Regions from separate parts of the Ammoniphilus soli genome, predicted to be linked through region 1. Evidence: a T-box and tRNA genes for the amino acid it is inferred to sense, from the RefSeq annotation. Region 1 holds a T-box; the other holds one or more tRNA genes.
What was found. The T-box of region 1 lies ahead of serS (serine--tRNA ligase). A T-box ahead of a tRNA ligase gene usually reads a tRNA of that ligase, here a tRNA-Ser.

Region 1 (15,435 bases):
CAGACATTGGGGAATATGTTTTCCGAAATGCGCTCCCTGAATCCATTGCGATTCCAGAATCTATCAAAACTGTAGTAGAAAAGCATGGTGTCAAAAAGGTAGCATTAATGTATGCTAGTAATGATGATTTCTCCGTTTCTGGTTACAAAACAATGGAGAAAACAGTAAAGGAATTGGGCTTGGAAATTGTTGATACGCAAACTTTCGCTAATGGAGATACAGATTATAGCGCTCAATTGACCTCTGTAGCTTCCAAAAAACCAGATGCGGTTCTAGTCTCTTCCCTGTATAAGGAAGCAGGTTTGGTATTGGCAAAAGCGAGGGAAATGGGATTGAATGTTCCATTCGTCGGTGGAAACGGATTTAACTCCCCACAATTAGTTAAGCAAGCTGGAGCAGCAGCAGACAATAGCTATGTTGCAACTCCTTGGTATCCTGCAGGGTCTGAAAAGGTTGATGCTTTCGTGAAGAAATATACCGAGAAGTATGGTAAGGGTCCGGACCAATTCGCTGCTCAAGCTTATGATGCCCTTTATATCATCTCAAACGCCATCCTTAATGCGGGAGTTGCGGATGATCGTGATGCTTTAAAGGATTCCTTAGTAGAGCTAAAGGACTTTGAAGGGGTTACTGGAAAGTTCCAATTTGACGAAAATCGTGATCCAATCATGGATGTAAAGGTTCTTCATATTGAAGGTGGAGAATTCAAGCGAGTTGAATAGCAAATTAAAAAGCAAAGGGAAAATGCTGAGATGAAGAAGGAGACATTCATATGTTAACGCAACAGCTCATCAATGGCTTGACCCTTGGAAGTACGTATGCCCTAGTTGCACTAGGGTATACGTTAATTTTCGGGGTGTTAGAGATCATTAATATGGCCCATGGAGCAATATTCATGTTTGGGGCCTTTGTCGGATTGATGACCGTGGTTTATTATGACGGTTCGGTTATTATGGCCATTATTGCAGCCATTGCTGTAACGATTGTTCTAGGACTTTTGTTGGAATGGTTTGCGCTTCGACCGTTACGAGGAAAAAAAGGAGTTTCACATCTTGCTTCCTTGATAAGCACAATTGGCGTTTCGATTATCTTAGAAAATTTGGCTCATAAACTATTCGGAGCGGAAACACAACCCTTCCCTATCCCCTTCAATAACATTACCTTCGAAGTAGGTTCCGTTCGCATTTCCCTAGTGCAAATTTTGATTTTCGCGCTTGCTGTTGCCGTTATGGTAATGTTACAGATTTGGTTAGGGAAAACAAAGTACGGTAAAGCTTTAAGAGCGGCAGCGGAAAATATGGAAACCGCTAGTTTGCTTGGGGTTAATACAAAGAGAATCGTTATCATGACAGTGATGTTGGCATCTGCCCTGGGCGGATTAGCTGGCGTACTTGTCGGAATGGGTTTTAATGCAGTTGCTCCAACTATGGGAATTTCCATGGGTCTTAAGGGATTGGCTATTATTATATTAGGCGGAATGGGAAATGTACCAGGTGCTATGGCCGGGGGTCTAATTCTCGGAGTAACTGAAGTATTTGCAGTGGCTTACGGTGATTCCGCTTATCGAGATGCGGTAGCCTTTGGAATGATTATCCTTATCTTATTGCTTCGTCCACAGGGGCTATTCAGCTCTGGGCAACCAGTTAGGCGGTGATTGAATGTTTGATCAGTTATTGAATCCTTACTACCTACAAATTTTCACATTTATCTTAATTAACTGTATGCTAGCTCTAAGTATGTATCTTCCTCTTTCAACGGGACAGTTATCCTTAGGAGCAGCAGGGTTTATGAGTATAGGTGCCTACACTTCCGCCTTATTGACGCTGAACCTTCAACTCCCAATGCCTCTAGGCGTTCTTGCAGGGGGGATAATGGCTGGGATCGTAGGGGTTATGATCGGAATTCCTGCTTTGCGTCTAAGCGGCGTCTACTTGGCGATTTGTACCTTAGGTTTTGGTGAGATGGTTCGCGTGATTTTCAACAACTTAGAATTTACTAATGGAGCGCTGGGCTTGAACGGAATTCCTCAGTTAGGACAGACCTTGAGCAAGTTGCTTAAGGGTATGGGGATCCAAGCCAAAATGTTAGGGTTGTCTTCTCCCCAACTCTCCTCTCTATTAACGATTTTGGTATTGTTGCTGGTTTTATTGCTTGTGTTTTTATTTATTTATCGACAAAGCCAGTCACGCGTAGGCAGAGCTTTTGAAGCCATTCGTGCTGACGAAAGTGCAGCCCAGGCTATGGGGATTAATATTACCTATTATAAGGTTTTAGCATTTGCTCAAGGGGCCATACTTGCGGGAATGGCAGGAGCATTGTTTGCCCACGTCACTTTCTTTATCAGCCCGGTTGACTTTGATTACCATAAAGCCGTAGATATTCTGATTTTTGCCGTTCTAGGCGGAAGCGAAGTAATATGGGGTCCTATTTTAGGAGCTACTTTATTGACCCTTCTTCCTGAAGCTTTGCGATTTGCAAGTGATTATCGGATGATGATCTTTGGAACGATTCTTGTTCTTATGATGATCTTCAGACCTCAAGGTATTTTGGATGCGAATATGCTTAGAGTTCTTACATCACGGAAGAAATCCAACCAAGCAGGCGGCCAGTCAAAGGAGGTGTCGTCATGAGCTTAAAGCTGGAGAACGTCAGTAAGATGTTTGGCGGTCTAGCCGCTCTGACGGATATAAGTTTTGAAGTGAAAAAAGGGGAGATTTTTGGACTCATCGGTCCAAATGGAGCAGGGAAAACCACGATGTTTAACGTGATTACTGCAATTTTCCCTCCCACTACTGGAACGATTACCTTCGAGGGAAAGCCGATCAGCAGTTGGAAGGCCCATCAAATTGCAGAACTAGGTATTACCCGTACCTTTCAGAATATCAAGCTATTTAGCCATTTGTCCGCATTGGATAACGTAATGGTCGGCGCTCATTGCCGAACCAAGTCTGGGGTTTGGGGAAGTGTTTTTAAAACCAATGCACAGCGGCAAGAAGAAAAGGCTACTAGAGAAAAAGCGATCCATCTGCTTGAAGTCGTTGGACTTAAGGGTTATGAGGATACCATAGCTGAAAATTTGGCTTACGGTCAGCAGCGCCGGCTAGAAATTGCCCGTGCCCTTGCAACCGATCCAAAGTTAATTTTATTAGATGAACCTGCTGCTGGAATGAATGAAAGTGAAACCGACGATTTATTTCACTTAATTAAACGAATCCAATCCATGGATATTACCGTTGTTTTAATAGAGCATGACATGAAGCTGGTAATGAATATCTGTGATCGGCTGACTGTAATCAATTTTGGGAAGAAGATTGCAGAAGGAAAGCCGGAGGAGGTTCAAAATAACCCTGAAGTTATTGAGGCCTACCTCGGAAAAGAAGAGGATGAGGAAGTATGCTAAAACTAACAGGCGTGGAAACCTATTACGGCAATATTCAAGCTCTGAAGGGCATTGACATTGAAGTTTCCGCCGGTGAGGTTGTAACGATCATCGGGGCAAATGGGGCTGGAAAAACCACAACCATGAAAACCGTGGCCGGCCTTCTCAAGCCTAAAAAAGGGAAAATTGAATTTCTTGGGGAAGATATCACAGGTTTGCGTCCGGATCAATTGGTGGGTAAAGGAATTGCCTTGGTTCCGGAAGGACGAGCTATACTATCCAAGATGACCGTTCTGGAAAACCTGGAAATGGGTGCTTTCCAACGGAATGATGCCGAAATCAAGGATGACTTGGAAAAGGTAATGGATCGATTCCCCATCCTTAGAGAGCGGAAAAATCAGCTAGGGGGAACCCTATCTGGAGGGCAACAACAAATGCTAGCCATAGCTCGTGCGCTCATGTCGCGTCCTAAGCTTTTGTTGTTGGATGAACCTTCTATGGGTCTTGCACCATTAATTATTGCCGATATTTTTAGGATTGTTCGCGAAATTAACCAGTCTGGAACTACGGTTCTATTGGTTGAACAAAACGTTCGTCAAGCCTTAAAGGTCGCCCATAAAGGTTATGTATTAGAAACCGGAAAGATTGTAACAGCAGGATCCTCTACTGAGCTTCTCAATGATGACAAGGTCAAAGAAGCTTATCTTGGTCACTAAATCAATCGTGGATAATAAAAAAGAGTATCCCATTCAAATGGGATACTCTTTTTTTGGTTCAATTAAGCTATCTTTACATTGTTTCGAAAATAAACCGTTCGTTGAACAATAAGTTCAAGATCATATTGGGGAACTTTCTTTGGCTGATGTTTAAGAATTCGTTGATGATGAACATCTCTCCTGATGTAAAGGAAAAGATAATTTCTCCCCATAGTTCGGTTTCATAACGACAAAGCATGCCTAAGATATACATTAGCATGTAGTGAGACAACATCTCTGGAATAAATAATTCGGGCTTATCACTTAAAAGGAAATGATGATTTCCCTTATAGTCCTGGATAAACAGATGATTTTCAAAGCCTGAAGGGGACTCCGAAACGTGAATATCCTGCGGGTGCTCCCAGCTGATCCGGATGATTCCCTTTGGAGCCTCAAGGGAATGGGGAACAAAGCGAGCTTGTCCTTGATTATGGCGATTCAGAAAATGGATAAAGCTTTCATAAGTTAGATGGTATTTATCCAAAATATGTTCAGGGAGATAAAAAGTAGTGACAGGCGATGAGAAATCAATATGCCTTGATATATGTAAGGGTATCAAAGTGGTTTCCTCATAAGATTTCTCATAGCTTTCCCTCAATTCTGGGATGAGTGAAAGGAGATCTTTGATCTTAAATTTCTGCCCTACGATGTGATCCGAATTCAAATAGCTGGCCACCATAGGAAACAATCCTTCTTTTTGGACTTTGACTTCATCTTCAGAGAAGCTATAGTCAAGTTTTTTTAACTTGCGGCTGGTAATACCGTGCTGTAAAACCCGCGTATGAGCGGGGTAACCCGGGTCTGAGGATATGATGACAGCTTTTAATAGGCTTACCATACCGTAGTAAATCAGCAATGGTTTAACCAAGATATTGCTGGTAGATGCAGCGTTGTAATATTCTTTTCCTTGCTTGATGTAGTAAATAAACTTATGAGTATTTTGAAAGGCAAAGCGTGATGCATCCTGCCCTTGATTAGCCTGGTAGGTCTTTTCTAAAAAACGCTTTACATGGGGCTCGCTCTCAAAGTAAACGAACATACTCCACATTTTTTCGTTTGGATTTTCGCATGCTATGCGATGAATGCAGTCCACAAGCATCACCAATCTTCTGTAATATTCGGTAATGGTTAGCATGTTAGAACTAAAGAGGTTTGTTTCCTTATAGTTTACTTTAAAAAACGAACAATATAAGGGGATTCTTGACAGTAAAATATGGATTTTGATACACTACGTCTAATATCTTTTGCAATGATGAAATAGGGAAAAATTTTATACGGTGAAGGGAAGGGAAAACAAGTGTGGGAAAACAAATTTGCTAAAGAAGGATTAACCTTTGATGATGTGTTGTTGGTACCTGCCAAATCAGAAATCCTGCCCCGTGATGTGGATGTAGCCATCCAACTGAGCGAGAATGTCCGATTAAACGTGCCAATCATTAGTGCTGGTATGGACACTGTAACAGAATCTGCTATGGCCGTAGCCATGGCCAGGCAGGGTGGAATAGGGATCATTCATAAAAATATGAGCATAGCCCAACAAGCTGAAGAAGTCGATCGGGTGAAACGCTCGGAAAGTGGAGTAATATCCAATCCTTTTTCCCTAAGACCAGAAGAGCAAGTGTATCGAGCGGAAGAAATTATGGCGAAATATCGGATTTCAGGAGTACCGATTGTGGACGAAGGGAATCACTTAGTAGGAATTCTAACCAATCGAGATCTTCGTTTTGTCCATGACTACTCGATTTCCATTTCCGAAGTCATGACGAGAGAAAACCTCGTAACGGCGCCAGTGGGAACCACGTTAAAAGAAGCGGAAAGCATCTTACAGAAGCACAAGATTGAAAAGTTGCCTCTAGTCGATGATACCAACATCCTTAAAGGGCTTATTACCATTAAGGATATCGAGAAGGCTATTCAATTCCCTAATGCAGCTAAGGATAAACAAGGTCGTTTGTTGGTTGGGGCAGCGGTTGGCGTGTCTAAAGACTTATTTGAACGAGCGGAAGCATTGATAGCAGCGGGAGCTGACTGCTTAGTGGTGGATACGGCTCATGGCCACTCCAAAGGGGTATTGGATAGTGTCCGTGAACTTAGAGGAATGTATCCAGACTTGACCATTGTAGCTGGTAACGTAGCAACAGGTGAAGCAACTCAAGATCTCATTGATGCCGGGGCTTCTGTAATAAAAGTGGGAATTGGACCAGGATCTATCTGTACAACCCGTGTAGTAGCGGGAATAGGGGTCCCTCAAATTACTGCCGTGTATGACTGCGCCACGGTGGCTAGAAAAAATGGCATTCCGATTATCGCTGACGGCGGAATTAAGTACTCTGGGGATATTGCAAAAGCCATTGGAGCAGGTGCTAGTGCGGTGATGCTGGGCAGCTTGTTTGCAGGCTGTGAGGAAAGCCCAGGAGAGTCCGAAATTTATCAAGGAAGACGCTTTAAGGTTTATCGAGGCATGGGTTCTTTAGGAGCCATGAAGGAAGGAAGCAAGGATCGATACTTCCAAGAAAATGAAAAGAAGCTGGTACCGGAAGGCATTGAAGGGCGAGTAGCTTATAAGGGTCCGGTTGCTGATATCATTTTCCAGCTGGTGGGAGGCCTTCGTGCAGGAATGGGATATTGCGGAACAAAAAACTTGCATGAGTTGCATGAAAACGGCAAGTTTGTCCGCATAACAGGCGCAGGACTTATTGAAAGTCATCCTCATGATGTACAGATTACAAAAGAAGCACCGAATTATTCGATGTAGGAAAGGTCTTAAGCCGGGGAAACCCTCGGCTTTTATTTTTTCTTAAAATCTTAACTTCTCCTGTGGTACAATGGATATTGGTTTGTACTACATAAGGAGGGAGAAAAGGTTGAAATACAGAACTATCAAAAGACAATTAGCATCAATTTTGACGTTAGCCTTATTATTTACGCTTGTTTTGCCTTTCGGGAATCAAACGGAGGCCGCTCCGGTTGGAATTAATCTAGAAGTGAAATCAGCGATCATGGTGGAAGCCAGTACGGGTCGTGTCCTGTACAAGATGAATGAAAATGAGGCTCTGCCTCCTGCCAGTATGACGAAAATGATGACAGAGCTTCTTACCCTAGAAGCCATTAAAAGCGGGAAGATTTCTTGGGATGATAAGGTGACAACGTCTGAGTATGGACATTGGATGGGGACATATGGCGGGTCACGCGTTTACTTGGGGTTAGGAGAAATAAGAACGGTTAGAGAATTGTATGAAGCGATGGCGATTTACTCAGCTAATGATGCAACTGTAATGTTAGCGGAGCATATTTCCGGAACAGAAGAGAATTTTGTTAGCTTGATGAATCAAAAGGCTGCCGAGCTTGGCATGGAAAACTCTCACTTCGTTACCAGCTCGGGATTTCCTGCAAGTGAGTTGGGACAGTATGCCCCAAGTGTGGAAGGCGACAATCTGATGACCGCCAAAGACTCGGCGATTCTTGCTCGGGAAATTATCACCAAGCATCCGGAAGCCTTACAGATTTCATCGATCCCACGCAAGTTCTTTAGAGGAGAAGACTCTCCGCAAAAGGTTCGAATGGATAACTGGAACTTTATGCTTCCGAGCTTGGTTTATGGGTTTGAAGGGGTAGACGGTTTGAAGACCGGTCATACCAATGCGGCAAAATATTGCTTTACCGGAACAGCAGAACGAAACGGCATGAGAATTATTACTGTAGTCATGGGGGCTGAAACGGAAGCCAAGCGTTTTGCCGAAACCAAAAAGCTAATGACTCACGGGTTTAATAACTTTAAGATGCAAGCCATTGTCAACAAAGATAAAGAGATCGAAGGCTTTGAAACCGTTGAAGTAAAAAAAGGGAAAGAATTAGAAGCAGTAGCCGTTCCTGAACGGGATCTTATTGTTCCTGTCCGAATCGATGATGAGAAGAATTATAAACCGGTTGTTACGACACAAGAAGTAATAGCCCCTGTAGAAAAAGGGCAATCTATAGGAAAAGTTAGCGTTGAGTATTCTGGTGAAGATCTAAACGAATATTTGCGCCCTGTAGACAAGGAACAGAATATGGTTCCTTTAGTTGCTAAGGAAGAAGTGGAAGAGGCTGGTTGGATCCGTTTATTCTTCCGGGCAATTAAAAGCTTTGTAGCAGGTCTTTTCGACAGCATTACTGGGATGTTCTAGTATCTCTATGGGGAATGTTGTCATTTTGACTCGCATTATGTAAAATAAGTAAATGATTAATTTGATAAATAATTCTAATGGATATATGGTAGGGGGATAATTATGATCGAAACCGGTACTTCTCTAGTCAAACGCGGTATGGCTGAAATGCAAAAGGGTGGCGTCATTATGGACGTTATCAATGCTGAACAAGCGAAAATTGCTGAAGCAGCAGGTGCTGTTGCGGTTATGGCATTGGAAAGAGTTCCAGCTGACATTCGTGCAGCAGGCGGAGTAGCCCGTATGGCTGATCCAACTATTGTAGAAGAAGTAATGGCTGCTGTTTCTATTCCAGTAATGGCAAAAGCCCGTATTGGACATTTTGTGGAAGCTAAGGTATTAGAAGCTCTTGGAGTAGACTACATTGATGAGAGTGAAGTACTGACTCCTGCGGATGAAGTATTCCACTTAAATAAAAAGGACTTCACAGTACCATTCGTTTGTGGAGCGCGTGACTTAGGAGAAGCTCTTCGCCGCATCGGAGAAGGGGCATCCATGATCCGTACAAAAGGTGAGCCAGGAACAGGTAATATTGTTGAAGCGGTTCGTCACCAACGCACCATGCAAAGCCAAATCCGTAAGGTTCAAAGCATGTCTTACGATGAATTAATGGCAGAAGCGAAAAACTTAGGAGCTCCTTATGAATTGTTGGAGTACATCCATAAGAACGGAAAGCTTCCAGTCGTTAACTTTGCTGCAGGTGGAGTAGCAACTCCAGCTGATGCGGCTTTGATGATGCATTTAGGATCTGATGGTGTATTCGTTGGTTCTGGGATCTTTAAGTCCGATAATCCTGAGCGTTTTGCGAAAGCAATCGTAGAAGCAACCACTCATTATGAAGATTATGCTTTGATTGGGCAACTTTCTAAGAATCTAGGAACAGCCATGAAAGGAATCGAAATTTCCACGTTGTTGAAAAACGAGCGTATGGCTGAACGCGGTTGGTAAGTATGAGAAAAGTAGGAGTTTTAGCTCTTCAAGGGGCTGTTGCTGAACATATGCGCCTGTTGGAGAAGGCCGGCGCTGAAGCGGTAGCCGTTAAAAAAGTATCGCAACTGGATGACATTGATGGCTTGATTATTCCTGGCGGCGAGAGTACGACCATCGGGAAATTAATTAAGCAATACGGTTTTGATGTTGCGCTAAAGCAATTCCATATGCAAAAGAAACCTTTATTTGGAACCTGTGCCGGAATGATTATTCTAGCTGGGGAAATAGAGGGACAGGATTGGAATCACTTAGGCTATATGGATATAAAAGTACAGCGTAATGCCTTTGGCCGTCAGCGGGAAAGCTTTGAGGTGGACTTAGAGGTTAAAGGAGTAGCGGAGGACTTCCGTGCCGTTTTTATTCGTGCTCCCCTCATTCTTGAAGTGGGTCAAGACGTTGAAGTTTTGTCCGTTCACAATGGCCAGGTAGTAGCAGCACAGCAAGGTCATTTGATGGTAAACTCTTTCCACCCAGAGTTAACAGATGATGAGCGGATCCACCGTTATTTCTTAGAGTTAGTTGAGAAATATCAAGGAAATCCAGCCACTGTACAATAATTTGCAGGTACTGTAAAAATATAGTACATTTATTCCATAAGTAAATACGTGAGCAATGATGGGAATAGTAATCAGGTAAACTTCTGCAGAGAGTCGGTGGGTGGTGCAAACCGACAAGTTGAATGATGAATCCATCCCTGAGCAAATGGCAAGTAAAGAGTGGGCTATTTCGACTAGCCAACTAGGGTGGCAACGCGGGTTAAATCTCGTCCCTAAATTTTAGGGACGGGATTTTTTTATTTTTTATTTTTTATTTTTTAGATAGGAGGATGAATTATGTTAGATATTAAACGTCTTCGAGCGGATTTAGAAGGAGTGAAACTTGCTTTAGCCAATCGAGGAGGAGATTTTCCGGGATTAAATCAATTTACGGAATTGGATGAGAAGAGAAGATCGCTGCTTGTAGAAAGTGAGGCTTTAAAGAACAAAAGAAATACAGTATCTGAAGAAATCGCCAAAAAGAAGCGGAATAAGGAAAATGCTGATGACCTGATCACGGAAATGAAAGGTGTTGGCGATAAGATTAAAGAGTTTGATGAAGAGATTCGCAACGTGGAAGAAGAATTAGATCAAATATTACTTACGATACCGAATATCCCGCACGAGAGTGTACCTGTTGGAGCTTCCGAAGAGGATAATGTTCCTGTCCGTCATTGGGGAGAACCGAAGGAGTTTTTGTTTGAGCCGAAAGCCCACTGGGATATCGCTTCTGAACTAGGTATCCTTGATTTTGAAGCAGCAGCGAAAGTAACCGGTAGCCGCTTTGTTTTCTATAAAGGGTTAGGTTCCCGTTTGGAAAGGGCATTAATTCAATTTATGCTAGACCTGCATGTGGATCAGCATGGATATGTTGAAATGATGCCACCACAAATGGTTAATCGGGCTAGTATGACTGGAACTGGACAGCTTCCGAAATTTGAAGATGATGCATTTAAGGTGCAAGGCACAGACTATTTTCTAATTCCTACTGCGGAAGTTCCAGTGACCAATTATCACCGGGAAGAGATTTTAGCCAATGAACAATTGCCAATCTATTATACCGCTTATAGTGCTTGTTTCCGTTCAGAAGCGGGATCGGCAGGAAGAGATACAAGAGGATTAATTCGCCAGCATCAGTTTAATAAAGTGGAGCTTTTGAAATTCTCTAGACCGGAGGATTCCTATGAAGAGCTAGAAAAAATGACTGCCAATGCTGAGAAAGTCCTACAACTGCTAGGACTTCCATATCGCCTGCTTAGCTTGTGCACGGGGGATATGGGCTTTTCGTCCGCAAAGACCTATGATTTAGAAGTATGGTTGCCAAGCTATAATACGTATCGGGAAATTTCATCTTGCAGTAATTGCGAAGACTTTCAAGCCCGCCGCGCTAATATCCGTTTCCGCCGCGAAGCGAAAGGAAAGCCGGAGTTTGTCCATACATTAAATGGATCCGGTTTAGCCGTTGGCCGAACTGTTGCTGCTATCTTAGAAAATTACCAACAGGAAGACGGAAGTGTATTAATACCGGAAGTGCTTCGTCCATATATGGGTGGCAAAGAGAGAATCGCGAAATAGAGCTTGGTTTGATAGGTCAGGCTCCCCTCATTGGTCGGTGAGTCTGGTGAGTGAAACTGGTCATGAAGGATGATTCTCCTGTTATCACCTAGATTTAAAATGATCAGGTATTAGTATATCGACAGTTTGAAGCATCTTTAAAAATAGCATTGAAAAGCCCAAATAGCAGGAATTTCTCCTGCTATTTGTCATTTTTAAGAATGTTAACGTTTTCTTAGCTACCGATCTCATAATGACTTCAGGTATATGTTAATCGACAATCTCAAATCTCCTCTCATCACAAAAAGATTACTGATCATCTGGCCAACCTCCTCCCAATATATTTAATACAAGTGACTTAGAGAAAAGGGGAGGGGCTCATGAGACCATATTTGATCACGAGGAGCTTATATCCTGAAAACCAGGAGACTCCGATCGAATTCTTACAGGAATGGCAGACCGAAGAGTCTCTTTTTTATCGGCGGAACCATTTTGGATATCCCAGATTATCCGAGAGTAGCTATTTCCTTCCGATCTTAGGGCATGTCCAACAGCCTAAGATGTTTTCTTATCAAGATTTGATTAGAATGCCATCGAAAACCATAACGGTATCGTTAGAGTGTGCAGGAAACCAAAGATCGCTTTTCAGGCCCCAAGTTTATGGTGAACAATGGGAGAAAGGTGCAGTCAGTCAAGGGACATGGAAGGGCGTACCCTTAGCCTATCTCTTAACCCAAACCGGCCTTCATGCATCCGCAAAAGAAGTCGTATTTGAAGGATATGATTTTGGAAAACAAAAAGATATGGATGGCACCTTTTTCTATGGCCGAAGCCTTCCATTAAGCAAAGCGTTACATCCTGATACGATCATTGCCTATGAATTGAATGGAAAGCCGATTCCCTATATTCATGGCTATCCTTACCGTTTAATTGTTCCCCAATGGTATGCTATGGCTTCGGTCAAATGGCTAAAGCGCATCATGGTGATTGATCATGAATACCAAGGTCCTTTTCAAATAATCGATTATCAGTATTATCCCGATCCGCAGAGGGATACCGGGAAAATACCTGTGACAGTAACAAATGTAAACTCCATTATTCAACAACCGCTCCCTCTCCAAGTGCTTGATGAAGGAATCCGCGAAATCAAGGGGTTAGCTTGGACCGGTTTAGGAAGCATTCAAAAAGTAGAAGTTAGCGTAGATGGTGGGAGGAGCTGGGATGCAGCGGAGTTGGTTTATAGTTCCGCTCAGCCTTATGCCTGGACCCTTTGGTCATATACGTGGGAAGTGAATAAAAAAGGGGAATATGTTATTCAATCAAGGGCACAGGATACCCAGGGTAGAGTTCAACCGGTACAACCATTTTGGAACCGTAAGGGTTATGGATATAATGCAGTAGCTGAAGTAAAGGTGAAAGTGGAATAGTATATAGTTCTGTTAATGTTCTTCATCGTTATTTAACGAAACTTAAATAAAGTTTATTTAACCTCTACAAAAATATGGAAGTAAATTAATGATTATTCTGTATAGTGATACACAAATAGATAGATAATTCACACCCTGTTTTACAGGGATCTAGGAGAGGAGAGAGTATCGATGAAAATATTATTAATGGGTGACTTGCATTATCCATACCTTCAACAGGTAGGTGAAGAAGTATTGGACGCTCGTGAAAAGTTTTTTGCCGGCTTCCTTGGTGAGTTCCTGAACATCGAAGCGGATTATCATATCTCCTTGGGTGACTTGACGAACCAAGGGCACACTGAAGAACTAGAGTATGTATTTCGCCATATTAACAACAGTGAACGTTCTTTTTATCATGTATTAGGCAATCATGATGTATATTTACAGCCTAAAACCAATGTTTTCTCCATAACGGGCCAAAAACGCTATCATGCAGTGAAGACCGAAGAGGCTCATCTTGTTTTTCTAGATACGACTAGGGAAATGGATTGGAAAGATTGGGGCGGAACAATAGATGCCGAACAATTAAGCTGGCTAGAACAGCAAGTTCAAGAATCTGAGGATAAGCCTTTGCTCATCTTCGCCCATCATCCCGTATATGATACCACGGCAAGATCCCATATGGATAAGCTATCGATCCACCCCTCGATTGACATGAGGAGCATTCTTGGAAAAAAGACTGGTGCAGGCCTTTACTTTAATGGGCATAATCATGTTCATTCCATCGTAAATGAGAACCAATGGCATTTTGTGCAAACCGCCGCGTGTCTCGATCATCCTTGTTTCCGCATGGTAGAGCTTAAACAAGACGAGATTAAGATTCATCTAATAGAAGTAGAAAATTCTGAGCTATTGCAGCATGCACCGAAAGTATATAACCCAATGCCTTATTTTAACCATACCGTGGAATGCAAGGGCCGTTCCTTCGATCAGGTTTATACCGTATCCGTCCCTGCTCGTGCTGTCAAATAAGAAAAGGACGTGATAGAAAATGGCCGAGATCGTATTGAAAAATATCGAAAAAAAATATGAAAACGGTGAAGCTGCTGTCAAAAACCTAAACTTAACGATTAAAGACGGTTCTTTTACCGTCTTGGTCGGCCCTTCAGGATGTGGTAAATCAACCACTTTACGAATGATTGCTGGTCTTGAGACACAAACCAGTGGCGAGATATGGATTGGTGATCAATGCATGAATCATGTTCTCCCAGGAAAAAGGGATATAGCCATGGTTTTTCAAAACTATGCGCTTTATCCGACAATGACTGTGAAGGAAAACATTGAATTCGGTTTGAAAAACCGAAAAGTGCCGAGAGAAGAAAGAGCCAAGCTTGTAAATGATATTTCAGAAATCGTCGGTTTAACTCCCTATTTGAATAAAAAGCCCCAGATGCTTTCCGGGGGTCAGAGGCAAAGAGTAGCGTTGGCTCGCGCCATGGTAAAAAGCCCGAAAGTATTTTTAATGGATGAGCCTTTATCCAATCTTGATGCCAAGCTAAGAAACCAAATGAGAACAGAATTGATCCAGCTCCACAAGCGATTGGGTACCACCTTTGTCTATGTGACGCATGATCAGGTGGAAGCTATGTCCATGGGAGATGAAATTATCATCATGGACCGCGGAGTAGTCCAACAGATGGATACCCCCCTTCATGTGTACCATAACCCAGCGAATTTGTTTTCTGCTCAGTTTATAGGTACACCTGCGATGAATATAGTAGAACGTAATGACCTAGACGGACTAAAAATAACCCACCCAGACATTGCCTTTGTTGGTTTTAGGCCTGAAAGAGCGGTAATGGTTCAAGGGAAGAAAACAGAAGGGCTTTTAATTTCAGGGGAAATCCTGACGAGAGAAACCTTGGGATCAGAAACAATCTATCAGATTCAATCTCGAGCAGGCCAATTTTATGTCAAAAGCTTTTTACGACCCATTGAACTCTCTCAGCAGGTACAAGTATTTATTCCTTATTCCGATTTATATTTTTTTGATGAAAAGGGAGAGCGAGTAGTAATAGAGGTAGGGAAGGAAAAGATAGAGCGTGAACTGGTTGCAGGGGGAGTTTTCTAATGTCTTTCTGGACACGGATGCGTCCCTATATGATGATTACTCCTGCCATGATCGTTTTTATGATGTTTTTTATATATCCTATCTTTTACATGATTTACTTAAGCTTGTTTGAGTGGAATTTTGTAAGTCCGACGAAACAGTTCGTCGGATTTCAAAACTATATCCAATTATTCCAAGATCAAGGGTTTCTGGAAGTTCTCAAAAATTCATTTATCTATACCATTTTAACGGTATTATTCAGTATTACGCTTTCTTTAATGCTAGCCATTCGCCTAAATCGGCCCGGTGCCTTATACGGGTTTGTACAAGCTGCCATATTTAGCCCCCATATTATTTCGCTGGTCTCCGTCGCGATGCTGTGGCTGTGGCTCATGGAGCCAAGTTACGGCTTGTTAAATTGGGTGTTAGGATTCTTCGGTCTGCCTGGGTTGGAATGGATCTCTCACCCCAACACTGCCCTTTTATCACTAGTCCTGGTA
Region 2 (15,435 bases), on a different contig from region 1:
CCACAATCCGATTATGGACAGTGGGTTTGTAATAATTGAATTTCAGGAACAAAAAGAGGAGCCGATTTCATTACGGCTCCTTAACTATTGACTTTGCTGATAATATCTGATGATACATATAAATGCCAAATAATGATGATGTAAGATTGAATACCAATCCTGTTTTTTTATGCACATCGATAGGGATATTTAAAAGGATTTTGCTCATGCTAATAAAGTCATATAACAAAAAAGGAGCAAGATGAATGAATAAGCAAACCCGTCAGGAAGTAGATAAAGAAGCAAAGAAAATAGTACAAGAAGAAATGTCACGTGAAATTGGGGTGATCAGATCCCAATTAAATGAAATAATAGATTCCTTACATCAACAAACAAGCAATACCTTCAACCCTAATGATTTAATACAACAAATTCAGCAATTATTTGAAGAATCTCAACACCAACTTCGAGTGATGAACCAGCAACTAACTGATTTTATTCAAAAAGCGACACCGCTTTTGAACCATAGCGTTCAACAGTACAAAACCAATCCAAATATAAGTCAACAAAACACTTCAATGTCCCAGTTTTACAGTCAACATGGCAACGGACAAATGCAACAGACAAAAAGCCAAAAGAATCAAATGTCCCATCCAATCCCACAGCAAGGCTATGGGCAAAATCAATTTTCTGCTCAAAGTCAATTTAGTCAAAACATTCACCCAGCAAGAATCAACCCGACTTTTAATAACATTAGTGGACAAAGGATAATGAATCCAAACGGCCAAACTTTACCTGCTTCTTTTAATCAACTAAATAGTTACGGTACCCTAACGCCTGACTATTATGGGATTGGACAAACGAACAATCAATACCAAACTACGCAAAATTTCCAAAACCGTAATTTTTAGAAAGTCCGTGTTTAATAATTCGTGCTATAACTATCTTAACCCTCAAACAACTGAAGTCAGGGTAATCAAAATCCGGGGTCAAGAAGGCAGATCGCTACGACCCCATTCTCAACCACACCTATTATGAAATGACTGCCCATTACGGATCTGCTATTTGCCTACTCGCCTGAGAAAGCCAAAAGATAAAGCAAAGGGAAAAAATGGATTACATGAAATCAAAAAGCGCGGATATAACTCAAGCGATTCCATGGGGGCAAAGGGAAACTTACACTCCTTCCAAGAAGCCACACCATATTATGGTCGCTCTACTATGCTGCCGTTGCCATTACGCTCTTGTATCTACAGGTGTCGATTGCTCACCCTCTCCATAGAAATCTACATTTTTATTTTTCATTTACATTCATACCAAAAAATCACGTTTGATTTTAACACCATAATCTTATATAATCTTTTTTGTCAGCAAGTACAACATTCCTCAGTAGCTCAATGGTGGAGCAACCGGCTGTTAACCGGTAGGCTGGCGGTTCGAGTCCGTCCTGAGGAGCCAATATCATGGAGGAATACCGAAGTGGTCATAACGGGGCGGTCTTGAAAACCGTTAGAGTGCAAGCTCACGTGGGTTCGAATCCTACTTCCTCCGCCATGCGGACGTAGCTCAGTTGGTAGAGCACAACCTTGCCAAGGTTGGGGTCGCGAGTTCGAGTCTCGTCGTCCGCTCCAAATTAATAAGGACGATTAGCTCAGTTGGTTAGAGCGCTACGTTGACATCGTAGAGGTCGGCGGTTCGAATCCGTCATCGTCCACCATATGCTGGAATTATATCGTTGTCCTCGGAGAGGGCACCATCTGTACTCATTACCACTACGTCGAAACAGCTTCTTCGATGAAATGAGATCGTTGTACCCGAAGGGTGCACATATTATGGCAATCTTGGTAACCAATCCAGTGATTGCCACCGGCAACGGAATGCTTACCGAACGGGTCAGGTCCGGAAGGAAGCAGCCACACGTAGTTATTCCGTGTGCCACTTATTGGGGCATTAGCTCAGCTGGGAGAGCGCTACACTGGCAGTGTAGAGGTCAGCGGTTCGATCCCGCTTTGCTCCACCATACATACGATTAAAGCCGCCTAATTCTTTAGGCGGCTTTTTACTATTGGATTTACCTCTTTTTGTCACAACGTTTTCCTTGTCTAATCAAAAACAAAAAAGTCTTTATTGCATTAGCAACAAAGACTTTTTTGAACTCCAGCTCACAAATTAGAATTAGGTAATGACCTAAAAAGATTGCGATGTTTTGGATTACGCTGCATCACAGTCAAAATAACGCCAACGATCATGGATAAAAAACAGGAATACCTCAAGAAGGTAATTCTCCACACCCTGCTCAGGCTGACGAACGTAACGACAAAACCATTGATTTTGATCAATATCAATAACGAATGCATGATTTCCTGTTTGGTTTAGAACGATTTCATGAATATAATTCAAGATCTTGCCCTCCTTCAATCGATAAGCTTGTTTATCCAGGATATCTTTCATAAAAACGAAACCAATAATATTGAAATCTTCTTCTTAAAATGTTGTTATATTATATTTTATTTTACCATATAGGGACATAAAATTGTATCTAAGGACATAAAACGTCCCGATAATCACAAAAAAGGCATTGCATCACCTAAATGGAGAAATCTATCTTACCCGTGGGAGTAACATTCTTATTCATTATTCCAACTAGTCGTAATGAATAGGTTTTTTTATATTGATATGCACGTTATAAAAATAATTTCAATTACCCAATTTACGTATCTTTCATGCTCTGATAAAATCTTATCATTAGGCTGCACAAGTGACTTATTCTTCTTTGCTTTATTCCTCCCCATTCGAATTGGAAAAAAGGTAGCTTCATCAGCGATCCGATTCTTTCCCTTATTTTTAAATTACCAAATTGAATTTTGAAAGCAATTTAAAAGAGCATATGCTCAAATGGTTAAGGAAGTTGATGCATCAACATCTTAGTTATAATTCTTAATTTTGAGGTGATATATGAAAAAGAAACTTACAAATTTTACAGATGAAAAAGTAGCGATTTCTGCCGCGTTGGAGCACTGCGATTCGCCAAATCCAGTCATGAGCGGAGATGCTAGCGAGTTAACGATTAAAGAACAAACCATCTTTAATCACATTGGAAATAAAATAAAAACAGAAGATAGAGAGATTAACATCATTGCTAGAATAGATGAACCACTCATCGTCATTTTAGGTAATGTTTTAAGTGCCGAAGAATGTGATGAGCTCATTAGAATGTCAAAAGAGAAAATGGAGCGTTCAAAAATTGGTGCGTCACGTGATGTAAATGAAATAAGAACAAGTAGTAGTATGTTTTTTCAAGAAGGTGAAAATGACCTGATTACTAGAATTGAAAAAAGAATATCCTTTATCATGAATATACCTATTGAACATGGAGAAGGGCTGCAAATTCTTAATTATCAAATGGGTCAAGAGTATAAAGCTCATTTTGATTTTTTCTCATTAACAAATAAAACAGGAAATAATCCTAGAATCAGCACACTCGTCATGTACCTAAATGATGTAGAGCATGGTGGAGCAACTTTTTTTCCAAAACTTAATTTTTCCGTATCTCCACATAAAGGTATGGCGGTGTATTTCGAATACTTCTATCAGGATCAGAATTTAAATGATTTAACTTTTCATGGTGGCGCACCCGTTATAAATGGGGAAAAGTGGGCTGCAACACAATGGATGAGAAGACAAAGATTTGCATAAAAAGGCTTGGGGAATAAGTCACGTAAACTGCAAGTTAAATTTCGCGTATAAACATCAGCCTATGCACTCATTTTAGTATTACCACCGAGTTTTTCGGGTTTTGATTGATCGCTCACTACATCTCGAGTTGCCATAACAAATAAAAAGGGATAGATAGTCTATCCCTTACTTTGATCTAAAACTTTTCTAACTACAATCTTGCCAATGGTCATGAATTCTTTTCACACCACATCTTCCAATTGACCAACAAACGCCCCTCACAATATAAGAGCATGGTATAACGACATAGCATCCTTTTGGTTGTTAAACACAAAAAAGGAATGGGTACTTTTCGTCCCAATCCTCCATATCAATCCTAATTAAACTCCGGAATAAGCCATGAAGCCGCCATCAACCGGAATGGTAACTCCGGTTACAAAACCTGACATATTCTCATCCGCTAACCACAACAAGGTTCCCAGGAGATCATCAGGATGCCCGAACCTTCTCATCGGAGTATGAGAAATGATTTTATTAGATCTTTCTGTTAAAGAACCGTCTTCGTTCTTTAATAGATTTCTGTTTTGTTCTGTCAAGAAGAATCCCGGTGCTATCGCATTGACTCTGATCCCCACTTCAGCCATGTGAACGGCTAACCATTGTGTGAAATTGTCTATTCCTGCTTTAGCAGCACTATAGGCTGGAACTTTCGTCATTGGGCTTGGAGCGCTCATGGATGACATATTGATGACAATGGCTCCCTTTTTGTTGATCATCCTTTTGGTGAATACTTGAGTGGGGATGAGTGTCCCAAGAATATTCAAGTTAAATACATGACCAAATCCTTCCACACTCAAATCAAAAAATGTCTTGATTTCTTTATTCTCAAGATCTTCGATCTTCAAGGTTTCATTCGTAGTCACACCGTTCGGATGGTTTCCTCCCGCTCCGTTGATCAAAATGTCACAAGCTCCAAACGCATTGAAAATCATTTCTTCTGCACCCTTTACACTTTCTGCTTCTAGCACGTTGCAGGAAACGGCCAGCGCTTCACCGCCTGATTGCCTGATTTCTTCTGCTACCTTTTCTCCCTTTTCTGCCGTTCGGTTAAGAATGGCTACCTTGACTCCCTGTCTGCCCAGCTCTTTAGCCATAGCACTGCAAAGGACTCCGCCTCCGCCCGTGATGACTGCTACTTTGCCTTTCAGGTTTTCATTGATTCCTAGCATGTCCTGTCCTCCTTCTTAGCTCTTTCCAATGCATCCCAAATGCCCCATAAGTACATAATTCCCATAGCTCGGTCATAAAGTCCATAGCCTGGCCGGCATTCCTCATCCCAGATATGTCTTCCGTGATCCGGTCTGGCATAACCGGTAAACCCATTGTCATGGTAAGCTTTGACGATCTCAACGATATCAACGGAGCCATCGGTTGTTCTATGGGAGGTTTCGATAAAATCGCCATTTTCATAGACCCTTACATTGCGAATATGGGCAAAAGGAATTCGATCGGCGAATTCTCTTACCATCTCCGCTACATTGTTATTGGGATTGGCGCCTAAAGAACCGCTGCAAAGCGTTACGCCATTGTATGGATTGTCTACGAGTTTCAGGAATCTCCTAATATTCTCTTGGCTTGTCATGATTCTTGGCAAACCGAAAACCGACCAAGGCGGATCATCCGGATGGATGGCCATTTTAATATCGTTTGCCTCAGCTACTGGGATTATCTGCTCTAAGAAATATTGCAAGTGATTCCATAAATCTTCTTCCGTTACATTCTTATATGCTCCGAAAAGATCAGTAAGATGCTTTAATCTCTCCGGCTCCCATCCGGGCATGGTAAACTCGGGATTGTCTGCAATTTTTCGAACCAGCTCGATCGGATCCATATTTTCAATCTTTGCTTTTTCATAGAAAAGCGCAGTCGATCCATCTTCCAATTTTTTGAATAAATCGGTTCGAATCCAATCAAAGACAGGCATAAAATTGTAGCAAATCACCTTTACGCCGACCTTTGCCAGCTTTTCAATCGTTCTCTTGTAGTTGTCGATATATTTATCTCTCGTTGGCAGCCCCAGCTTGATATCTTCGTGCACATTCACGCTTTCCACGACATCGATGTGGAATCCATGCTTATCCGCCAGATTTTTGACCTCAATGATTTTCTCCATAGGCCACTCTTCCCCTGCCGGAACATCATGAAGAGCCCAGACAATCCCCTCTACGCCAGGAATATGTTTAATATGATCAAGCGGAATGCGATCATTTCCTTCGCCAAACCATCTAAATACCATTTTCATCGCTTGGTACCTCCATAAGAAAAATTAAAGCTTCTATTAATATTCCAAAACAATTTTGGTTACTTCATTCGGGAAATTTTTAGCCGTTTGAAGAGCTTTTTCGATTTGCCCAAACGGCATGATCTGGGTAATAAAAGCTTTTGCTACATCCGGGTTTGAATGAAGAAATTGAATGACTTCCGGAAATTTATTTACACTATGTCGTGTTCCATGAATTTCCACATCTTTCTTTGTTAATAGCTGTCCGGGAAACGTTACGTCCTTCCCTGTCAATCCGACGATCACGATACGCCCTCCGGGACTGACTAGGTGAATGGTTTGTTCAATCGTTAAGGGAATGCCTGCTGATTCAATCACCACATTCGAGCCTTCGCCATTCGTCAAATCCTGAATAGCCTCAATGGTATCCCGTTCTTTCGGATTAACCAAAACGTCCGCTCCAAATTTTTGAGCCAATTCAAGTCGTTCCTTAACCAGATCAACGGCAAACACCTTCACATCATATTTCTTCTTGATTTGGGTAAGGATCGTCAATCCTATAGGCCCCATCCCTATAATGGTAACCGTTTGGCCGGGCTGCAGATCAGCCCGATCCATCGCTTGCGCTCCAATCGTAAAAGGCTCACAAAGGGAACCTACTTCAAAACTCATGTCATCCGGCATCCCATGAACATGATTTTCCGGAACAACAAGGAAATCCGCAAAACCGCCGGCACGGACGGAACCGATCATCCCGATATTTCCGCAAGCATTGGTTTTGCCGATACGGCATGGATAACATTCGCCGCATGGTACGGCAGGTTCAACCACCACTCGTTCCCCTGGTTTTCTAGTGGTCACTTTTGATCCTATTTCTTCTATAACCCCCGCCAGTTCGTGTCCAAAAATTTGCGGATATCTTGCATAAGGGTTTGATCCATCATAAAAGTGAACGTCACTGCCACAAATGCCTGAAGCCTTCACGCGGACCAAGACCTCATGGGGCCCAGGCACAGGACGCGGCACCTCTTGAAATTCAATCGTAAATGGTTTTGTCATGACAGCTGCTTGCACAGTGTACTCCCTCCTAAAGTCCAAAAGTTCTATTTGTTTTCTTTTACTCTAAAACATTTGTATACCATCAACCCAATACTAGGACACTTGTATACAAGATAGTATTAAAAATATGATTCTATACCACTGACCGATCGCAAAAAGTATAGAATCAACAATAAATCAACATATTATTGAGCGCTAAAATAATGAGAGTACTTTTGAATAATTCTTGGCAATTCATCCTTCAGCTGCTGCAAATGATGACTCAACAGCATTTCCGTCTTTTGCTCATCATTCGAAGTAATCGAATGAAAGATGCTCGTGTGCTGTTCTATTAATTTAGTCATCTCATGGGCTTCTTTCAATTCCAAATAGCGCATCCGATTGAGATGCCCCCTCATTTGAGATATGACGGAAAGCAGCGTGTGATTTTCAATTTGTTCAAGAATCAGATGGTGAAACGCTTCATCTAAATGCAAAAATTCAATGGACTCTCCTTTGGCCGCAGCTTTATGTTGATCTTCTAACAATTGCATCGTCTCGATTCGCAATTTTTTATATCTCTCTTCATTTTCATTCCAGTTTCTAGCAACCGCACGAAACGCACTTTTTTCTAAGCTTTCCCGGACAAACCGCGCTTCTTCCACTTTTTTTGAAGAGATATAGGCCACGCGTGCCCCACGTTGCGGCAATATTTCAATCAATTCATCTTTAAGAAGCATCAGAAAAGCTTCGCGTATTGGTGTGCGGCTCACCCCAAGAGAAGCAGCCAATTCATTCTCATAAATCATTTGCCCCGGCTCAAAACGCAAGGAAATAATTTCATCCCGGATGGCCTTATAGGCCACTTCTCCCAGAGTTTTCCGATTGGGTGAAGAAATTTGGTTTAAACCCATTGCTTATCTCCTTCGCTAAATGGGATATTTTTCACTATTATAAATATAATTGTTTACTTGTATACATGTCAATGTAACCTCTTATGTCAACCATCCAAGCGGAACAGTAACAATCGACGGGAACAAGATCAGCAGGAATAAAATAATAACTTCGACGAGCAAAAACGGCCAAATTCCCTTCATGATATCTTCCATCCCGATTTTGCCCACCCCGCAAGCCACGTTCAATACGGTACCTACAGGTGGTGTGAGTAGACCGATACAGTTGTTCAGGATGAATAAAACGCCAAAATAGACTGGATCGATTCCCGCTTGATCAATTATAGGCATTAATACCGGTGTAAGAATTAGAATCGTTGGCGTAACATCCATGGCTGTTCCGACGATTAAAACCAAAATATTAATGAGGATCAATAGCAGAAGTTTGTTTTCCATGAAAGGCCCGAGGACATCCGTTATCATCCCTGGTATATTCGCTACCGTAATCAACCACGCGGATACCATAGCTGCTGCCGCCAAGAACATCACTACACTGGTTGTTTTGGCTGAAGCGACTAAAACGTGATACAAATTCTTGATGGCTAATTCCCGATAAATGAAAAGACCGACGAAAAGGGCATAAAATGCGGCAACCACTGCTGCTTCCGTTGGAGTGAAGACTCCTCCGCGAAGCCCCAAAATGATGATGGCAGGCAAGAGAAGGGCCCAAGCCGCTTGTTGTGTAGCCTTAATCATTTCCTTTGCTGATTTGCGCGGAAAAACTTCCACTTCATCTTTTCGGACAACCCACCACCAAACAGTGGCCAGGCCTACTGCGATCATGAGCCCGGGTACAATGCCCGCCATAAAGAGCTTGGAAATGGATACTCCACTTGTCACTCCAAAAATAATCATCGGAATACTAGGAGGGATAATGGGTGCGATAATTCCGCCAGCCGCAATCAGACCGGTGGAACGGTTCCTATCATAACCGGCTTTTACCATCATAGGGATCAAAATGGCTCCAAGCGCTGCCGTGTCGGCTACTGCGGAACCCGATAACCCTGCAAACAAGACGCTTGCAATGATGGCTACATAACCCAATCCTCCGCGGATATGCCCGACTAGCGCCAGGGCAAAATTGATGATTCTCGATGAAATCCCGCCGGCATTCATCAATTCACCCGCAAGGATGAAGAAAGGAATGGCCATAAGCGGAAAGTTATCCGCCCCATTAATGAGATTCTGAGCAACGATTTGACTATCAAACATATCCAGAAAGAACATCAAAGTGACGCCGCTGAACAGCAGGGCAAAGGCGATCGGCATCCCAAGCGCCATAACAGCCATTAGCGAACCGACAAATACAACCAATGTCATTACCTTCTACCCCCTGAAACAGCATGTTTTTCGTCATGAAAGGCTTCCAGCATCTCTTCTTCAGACTCTTTCATGAGAGTCAATTTATCAATCGCACCTTTTTCAAACAGAGCGCGGTAAAGATTATAAATAAGGATGATACCCATAGCTACACTCATGACAACGCCAATACCATAAATGAACGACAGCGGCAATCCGGTTGCAGGTGCTGTACTATCCATGTTTAGCAAGGTCATTTTCCAGCTTCCATCCAATACTAACCATAAAATATAAAGAACTAATAGATTGCTTACCACATAGGCTAGTTTTTTCAAGCCGGGCGAAAGTTTTTTGACCAGCATATCCACCCCAAGATGTTCATTATCTTTCAGCGCTCCGATGGATCCGAGGAAAATCATCCAGATGAATAAAAAACGCGCCATTTCTTCCGACCAGGTAATGCCCGAATTAAACGCATAGCGCAATACGACATTTCCGAAAACCAGAAGAGCCATAAACGCCAAGGAAAACGCCATTAGAACATTTAGGGAATTCTTCAACCAATTGGATATTCTCTTCATCCGATTCCCTCCTTTAATTCCTTATTAATAAGATCATCATCAATGCTTTAGGGGCCACATGTCGGCCCCTTAATACCAAAACCATTACTTCGCTTCTGCTTTAATTTTTTCTACCATTTCTTTTGCCCATGGATACTTGCTGTAGATTTCGTCATAAAGCGGTTTTACAGCAGCTTCCATATCCGCTCTGAATTTGTCGTCCGGTGTTGTGAATTGAACGCCTTTTTCCTGAAGGAATTTTTTATCTTCTTCAAGACTCTTGGCATAGAGCTCCCATTCATAATTAGCCGCTTCCACTGCAGCATCTTCTAATATCTTTTGCTGATCTGGCGTTAACTTTTTCCACAATTTATCGCTTACAATATGTTCTAGAGGACTAAAGATGTGGTTGGATTCCAAAATATCACTTTGTACTTCATAAAACCCATTTGCTCTTACTGTAGCAAGGGCATTATCTTGTCCATCCACGACTTTTTGCTCCAAAGCTGTAAACACTTCACTCAATGGCATCGGAGTTACATTCGCTCCCATGGCTTCACCGACTTTAATATAGGTAGGGTTATTAGGCATTCTTAGACGCAATCCCTTAAAGTCTTCCATGCTCTTGATGGGGCTATTGCTGCTGAACGCTTTAAAACCGTTTGCACTCCAAGCAAGGACTTGTACGTTTACTTTGCTTTCTAATTCTTTTGCGATTTCCTCACCGATTGGTCCTGTAAACACTTTTTTCGCATGCTCCACATCTTTCATTAAAAAGGGCCAATCACCGACAGCCATTTTTTCTACATCGCCCGCCATGACCGTAGAAACAACCGCCATTTCCACTGTCCCATTACGTACGCCATCATATATTTCCTTTTCCGCGCCCAATTTATTATTATCGTAAATGTCAACCTTCAGCGTACCTCCGGATTTTTCCTCGACGATTGGCTTAAACTTCTCGCGCAGTGCTACATTCAACGGATGGTCTGTTCCAAAAACGGTTGCAAGCTTCAACGTATGAGTTTCTGCTTTCGGTGCGCTTTCAGCCGCTCCTCCACTTTGCGGTTGAGCTGATTCTTGTCCACCCCCGCAACCTGCCAAAAGAACGGAAGTTGATAAAATTACACTGCTTAATATACCAAACATTTTTTTACTTTTCATAATGACCCTCCTATAGCTTTTGTTTTTTTGCAAACCCTTACAACATTTAAAAGTGTAATTGCATTAAGCTTTAATTTTTATATCACTGGTTTCCCCATGGCCCGCCCTGTTTTCTCATATAACTGAGCAGCGAGTGTTAACCCCCCTTATTTCCACTCCCTTAAAAAACTTGAACACTCAAGCTTATTTTTGGGAATTGTCATTTCTTCATTTTTTACTAAAAGTAAAGGTAAAACGCTTGCAGAGGTGAAAATCAGCATGGTTCATTTCATAATGCCTTTTCTTTAACTATTGATATACTATCATCCTAGGACACTTGTATGCAAGTATTTTTTAAAAATTTAATCAAAAAAATTAAATGTTATGTCTGCTTAATCAATGAAAATTGTCGTATTGGCAAAAACAAAAAAAGTCTTTATTGCATTAGCAACAAGGACTTTTCTTGAACCACTGGCTCACAATTTAGAATGAGGTATATAGATTTAGGATGTTATCTTATCAGGGCTGAATTAGTTTTTCCTGGATAGACTTCATCTTTTGATCCATAGAGGAAGCTTTATCTCTTCGTTCATCAATGCGAATGATCGTATTTACCCGCAGCGCCCCTTTGTTGAAGGGATGTTCATGCATTCTTTTCACCACGGAAAGGATATCATTTAGTTCTCCCTCGATAATCGTTGCCATCGGCGTTAATTGATATTTTATAGGCTCTTCCACAGACTCTAAAATTCGCTGTACATCTGCTATATATTCGCTTACACTTGGTGAGCCGGTTCCCAAAGGCAGGATGGTTACTTCAACTATAGCCATGATTAAGACCTCCGATTTTTATTTTACTCAAATTGATACACATCCTTATTATTACAAATTGCTGCCACTTTTTCAGCTATGAATTCATGATTACCCGGAAAAGAAAATGGATGCCTTTTACACAGTGATGACAACCTTTCCTTGAGCGTGTCCTTTTTCGAAATACCTGATAGCTTCGGGAACTTCACTCAACTTATAACATCTATCAATAACTGGTTTTACTTTGCCGGCTTCAAGAAGTTCTTTCATAAAAACGAGATCTTTTTGGTTTGGTCTTTGTAAAATGGAATCAGGTCATAACGCTGCGTCTTTTTTTAAAATCTTCCTTTATATAATCGATGACAAAGTCTGCACCAATCGATCGTACAATGTTTAAATTTCTCGTACTGCACACACCAGTTACCTCAGCCCCGAACGCTTTGGCAATCTGTACCGCGAAAAATTAAAAGATATTTTAGTCAGCTATGGCCATTCGAGAAATTTTCGAGAGATTAAACGCAAGGTTCGAGAGATTTTTATTCTATTTCGAGAGATTATTGCATTGGAGGTTATTCTATGAAGGATGTACTCCTGCACAAGGCTTATATTTTTAAGTTAATTTTCATTTTTTTTAAATACACTAAATCCAAATGTCTGCCGTTCCCGCCAGCAGCGCTGCTGCTCCCTTGTCGGAGCCTTGCGAGGTGACCATGTCCACCTTTAGCCCTTCTTCTTCAAAAAATCCTTTTTCCATGGCCACATACTGCGGTGCGTAGAAGATGGAGCGGATCACCTCGGAGAAGCGAACCGTAACCGGTTCGGAAGGCGGCGGGGCACTGGTCCCTTCCTGAGCTGGAGGGGCTTCGGCCGGGGTTGAGGATGGAGTGGAAGAACCGCAGCCGGTTACGGCAAGCAGGGTCAAGCATACCACTAAACAATTTCTGATCCAATGTTTCTTCATCATTTATACCTCCTCGTATTGGTTAATGGCTGGAACTAAAAAACGATCCAGCTCCATGGCGGAAGCCAGCTCAATCACACACTCCGTCATCGTCATGCAAACCCCGGCCTTTTTAACCGGCTTGCCTGCTTCTCCGAATATCACCCCGGGCATTTCGATGGGCTTTTTCCCGGAATATGGGACGCCTTCATCACCACGAAGGGATTCTTGCCTTCCGTGATTTCCTTCCAATCCTTTACCATTCTCCGTTGGTAGATTTGGTCTAAAGCCAGCAGTACGGAATGAACCGTGGTCGTGTCTGATTGATACATGGGTTTCCCCTTTTCTTTTTGAGAGATTTTTTGACAAATAAAAAAACGCCTACCTCCACCAACCCCCCTTCTGTACCGTTGCAACAGAATAGAATGATTTTGTGTCGATAAGCGGTCATAAAGCTTCGGTCGAAACCCTATTACCTGCTTCGTTGGCCCATGACTCCAGGTTTTCCATAAAGACGATGACCGTCAGCGCTTCTTCTGTGCGAGGGTCATAGTCCCTAAAAATTACCTTGACCGGGAGATGGAGATGTTTCTCCAATCGCTCGGCAAGCATGGCCTTATTCTCTTCAATAATGGCAATATCCAGTATGCGTGTCAGCAAGCGCTGCGATTCATCCAGGACTTTCAGCGGCTGGATCCGCTTATGGGTAGCATAGATGAACACCCTGTCCTCCATGATCTCCACTCTTTGGGAACGGATACCGATGCCGAAAATCTCTTGATTCACCGTGTTGTACAGCTTCAGAATCTCCAGCTTGAACTGACCGGGCGAAATCCTGGTCTTCAATGGATCACTCCTTCCGCCTTCCGTCCGGGACTAGTCCCAACGGACAACTTCTCGATGAATCGGGAAGCCGAATACTTTGTAGGTGGTGATCAAAAAGCGATTCCCCCGCACCATATCGTTTTTTATTTTCTTCTCGATTTTCATCCAAGTCTTCATGGCGTCCCTCCTCGTCTTTCATGCTTTTATTATACAAGCTTCGGGAGGGCTTTTCTTCGTTTATGTGAGGGAATCTGACACAAATTATATTTTTAAATTGAATGCTTGTCAGGATCTTTCCTTAGCTAATCCATACCTACTTAGTAGCTCTACATATTTTCTCCTGCCTTCTTCCTATCTCGATTTGAAATTTGCGTAATAATAGGGATGATTTAAGTGTTCTTCTATTTCAAAATCGACTAATTGTTGCTTCTTAAATTCTTGAAGATGACTACTATTTCTGGCTTCTGAAGGCGTTACACCATGCAAACTTTGAAAAGCTCTGGTAAAAGAGTCCAGTGAGCTGTATCCATACTTTATTCGCAACATCAATTATTCTTATGGATATGAAAGCTTCGTTTTCGTTATCTAAAAAATCAATCCATCTTTTCTCTGCCATTTCATACGATAATCCCGCTAAATACTCATCTGGCACTAGCCCACGATAGGTAGTTCTCCAACTATTAACATAAACTTGTGATATACCTTTTATATCTTCTTTAGTTGCTTTCCTAATCTGCAATTTAAGCACCTCAAATTTGGACTAATGCTTTCAAAATAAACATATTTAACTAAACTCCTTTACCTCAATACAAAAAGAAAAGACCGCCTAAGCAGCCTTCCATCCCTATAGAATCCCAATAGCTCAACAAGAATAGATCCTTATTTATTTTGCACTTCTTTTAAGAAACGGTGAACTTCTTTGGGGGATTTTAAGATAATAACTTCTTTATCATTTAACAATTGTTCAAGTCTTTCTAGAATGCTTGGTCTCTTAGTCTTTGGATATTCCCAAATCCATTTAAAAAACTTAAAGGAAAATCTTTCCTCGCAACCTTCACTCATATCTGGTCTTGTTCTATTACGATATTGAAGAATTCTTTTAAATACTCTAAAAACACATATTATCCTCGATATATCTAGAAAAATTATTGTATCGGCAGCATTAAGTCTAATGTCCATTGTCCCGCCATAGTTACCATCAATAATCCAGTTCTCTTTTTTAACCAATTCATTTTGAATTTTTCTTTGTTCATCTTTAGGAACACCGACCCAATTTGGTTTCCAGAATAATGAATCCAGATGATAAACATCGATTTTTAGCTTTTCTCCTAAATTCCTTGCTAAGGTTGACTTTCCTGAACCACCTGAACCAACTATTGCAATTTTTTTCACAATCACCCCCCTCACCATTACAAAAAATAATTTCTTCAATTTCCTCTCTCAATTATCTATATTTTATTATTATTATTAAGCAACCCTCGAATAACCGCTTAACCAATCTACATGTATCCTATCTTCCAATTTTATGACCAATCCATAATAAACACCAATCATTAGACCATGATTTAGTTGGAATACAGAATCTTGTCCAAGAAATCCCTGTAAGTTCAGTGTTAAAACCATATATACAAGCGAAAAAAGAGCAGAAAACAACCAAATTGGCATGATTTTTTCCTTTAACAGAACTAACAAAAGTCAAGGATGCTCGATACACTTTTTAGAATAATGATAATTGACCGTCATCTTTGGTCTTTTTTATGCTCTTTGTGGTTTTTTGTTCAATTTCTTTAGGCGATTCGATAGGGGGTGCTTTTACCCCTATCCCTTTATAAGAATGTTCCTGTACACAGACAGGACAAATATAAATGACATTTGGCAATCGAGATTTCGCCAACTTCATTCGTTCATCTAATGGAAACCCTTTATCTTGCG

Region 2: it encodes a tRNA-Ser, which carries the amino acid that the T-box ahead of serS (serine--tRNA ligase) is inferred to sense. The anticodon was not compared.

The regions. Positions count from the first base shown of each region.
Region 1 is NZ_JBEGDL010000020.1:17,956-33,390, forward strand. Features, by position in the region: gene ABLT31_RS26625 (ABC transporter substrate-binding protein) at 1-722, shown strand, start outside; gene ABLT31_RS26630 (branched-chain amino acid ABC transporter permease) at 773-1,654, shown strand; gene ABLT31_RS26635 (branched-chain amino acid ABC transporter permease) at 1,659-2,630, shown strand; gene ABLT31_RS26640 (ABC transporter ATP-binding protein) at 2,627-3,400, shown strand; gene ABLT31_RS26645 (ABC transporter ATP-binding protein) at 3,394-4,095, shown strand; gene ABLT31_RS26650 (YaaC family protein) at 4,169-5,269, opposite strand; gene guaB (IMP dehydrogenase) at 5,432-6,889, shown strand; gene ABLT31_RS26660 (D-alanyl-D-alanine carboxypeptidase family protein) at 6,999-8,300, shown strand; gene pdxS (pyridoxal 5'-phosphate synthase lyase subunit PdxS) at 8,403-9,287, shown strand; gene pdxT (pyridoxal 5'-phosphate synthase glutaminase subunit PdxT) at 9,290-9,886, shown strand; T-box leader at 9,933-10,103, shown strand; gene serS (serine--tRNA ligase) at 10,163-11,440, shown strand; gene ABLT31_RS26685 (sulfite oxidase) at 11,800-12,846, shown strand; gene ABLT31_RS26690 (metallophosphoesterase family protein) at 13,018-13,857, shown strand; gene ABLT31_RS26695 (ABC transporter ATP-binding protein) at 13,877-14,956, shown strand; gene ABLT31_RS26700 (carbohydrate ABC transporter permease) at 14,956-15,435, shown strand, end outside.
Region 2 is NZ_JBEGDL010000013.1:55,980-71,414, forward strand. Features, by position in the region: gene ABLT31_RS22500 (hypothetical protein) at 246-890, shown strand; tRNA gene ABLT31_RS22505 (tRNA-Asn) at 1,363-1,437, shown strand; tRNA gene ABLT31_RS22510 (tRNA-Ser) at 1,445-1,533, shown strand; tRNA gene ABLT31_RS22515 (tRNA-Gly) at 1,535-1,610, shown strand; tRNA gene ABLT31_RS22520 (tRNA-Val) at 1,620-1,696, shown strand; tRNA gene ABLT31_RS22525 (tRNA-Ala) at 1,924-1,999, shown strand; gene ABLT31_RS22530 (hypothetical protein) at 2,191-2,430, opposite strand; gene ABLT31_RS22535 (2OG-Fe(II) oxygenase) at 3,019-3,675, shown strand; gene ABLT31_RS22540 (SDR family oxidoreductase) at 4,035-4,883, opposite strand; gene uxuA (mannonate dehydratase) at 4,877-5,956, opposite strand; gene ABLT31_RS22550 (zinc-binding alcohol dehydrogenase family protein) at 5,993-7,009, opposite strand; gene ABLT31_RS22555 (GntR family transcriptional regulator) at 7,180-7,887, opposite strand; gene ABLT31_RS22560 (TRAP transporter large permease) at 7,969-9,246, opposite strand; gene ABLT31_RS22565 (TRAP transporter small permease) at 9,246-9,806, opposite strand; gene ABLT31_RS22570 (TRAP transporter substrate-binding protein) at 9,891-10,949, opposite strand; gene ABLT31_RS22575 (MTH1187 family thiamine-binding protein) at 11,448-11,759, opposite strand; partial or broken gene ABLT31_RS39040 (zinc-binding dehydrogenase) at 11,877-12,198, opposite strand; gene ABLT31_RS22590 (ABC transporter substrate-binding protein) at 12,379-12,699, opposite strand; gene ABLT31_RS22595 (hypothetical protein) at 12,703-12,852, opposite strand; gene ABLT31_RS22600 (hypothetical protein) at 12,840-13,010, opposite strand; gene ABLT31_RS22605 (Na-translocating system protein MpsC family protein) at 13,126-13,524, opposite strand; gene ABLT31_RS22610 (hypothetical protein) at 13,555-13,680, opposite strand; partial or broken gene ABLT31_RS22615 (AraC family transcriptional regulator) at 13,948-14,040, opposite strand; gene ABLT31_RS22620 (DNA topology modulation protein) at 14,383-14,895, opposite strand; gene ABLT31_RS22625 (hypothetical protein) at 15,221-15,435, opposite strand, start outside.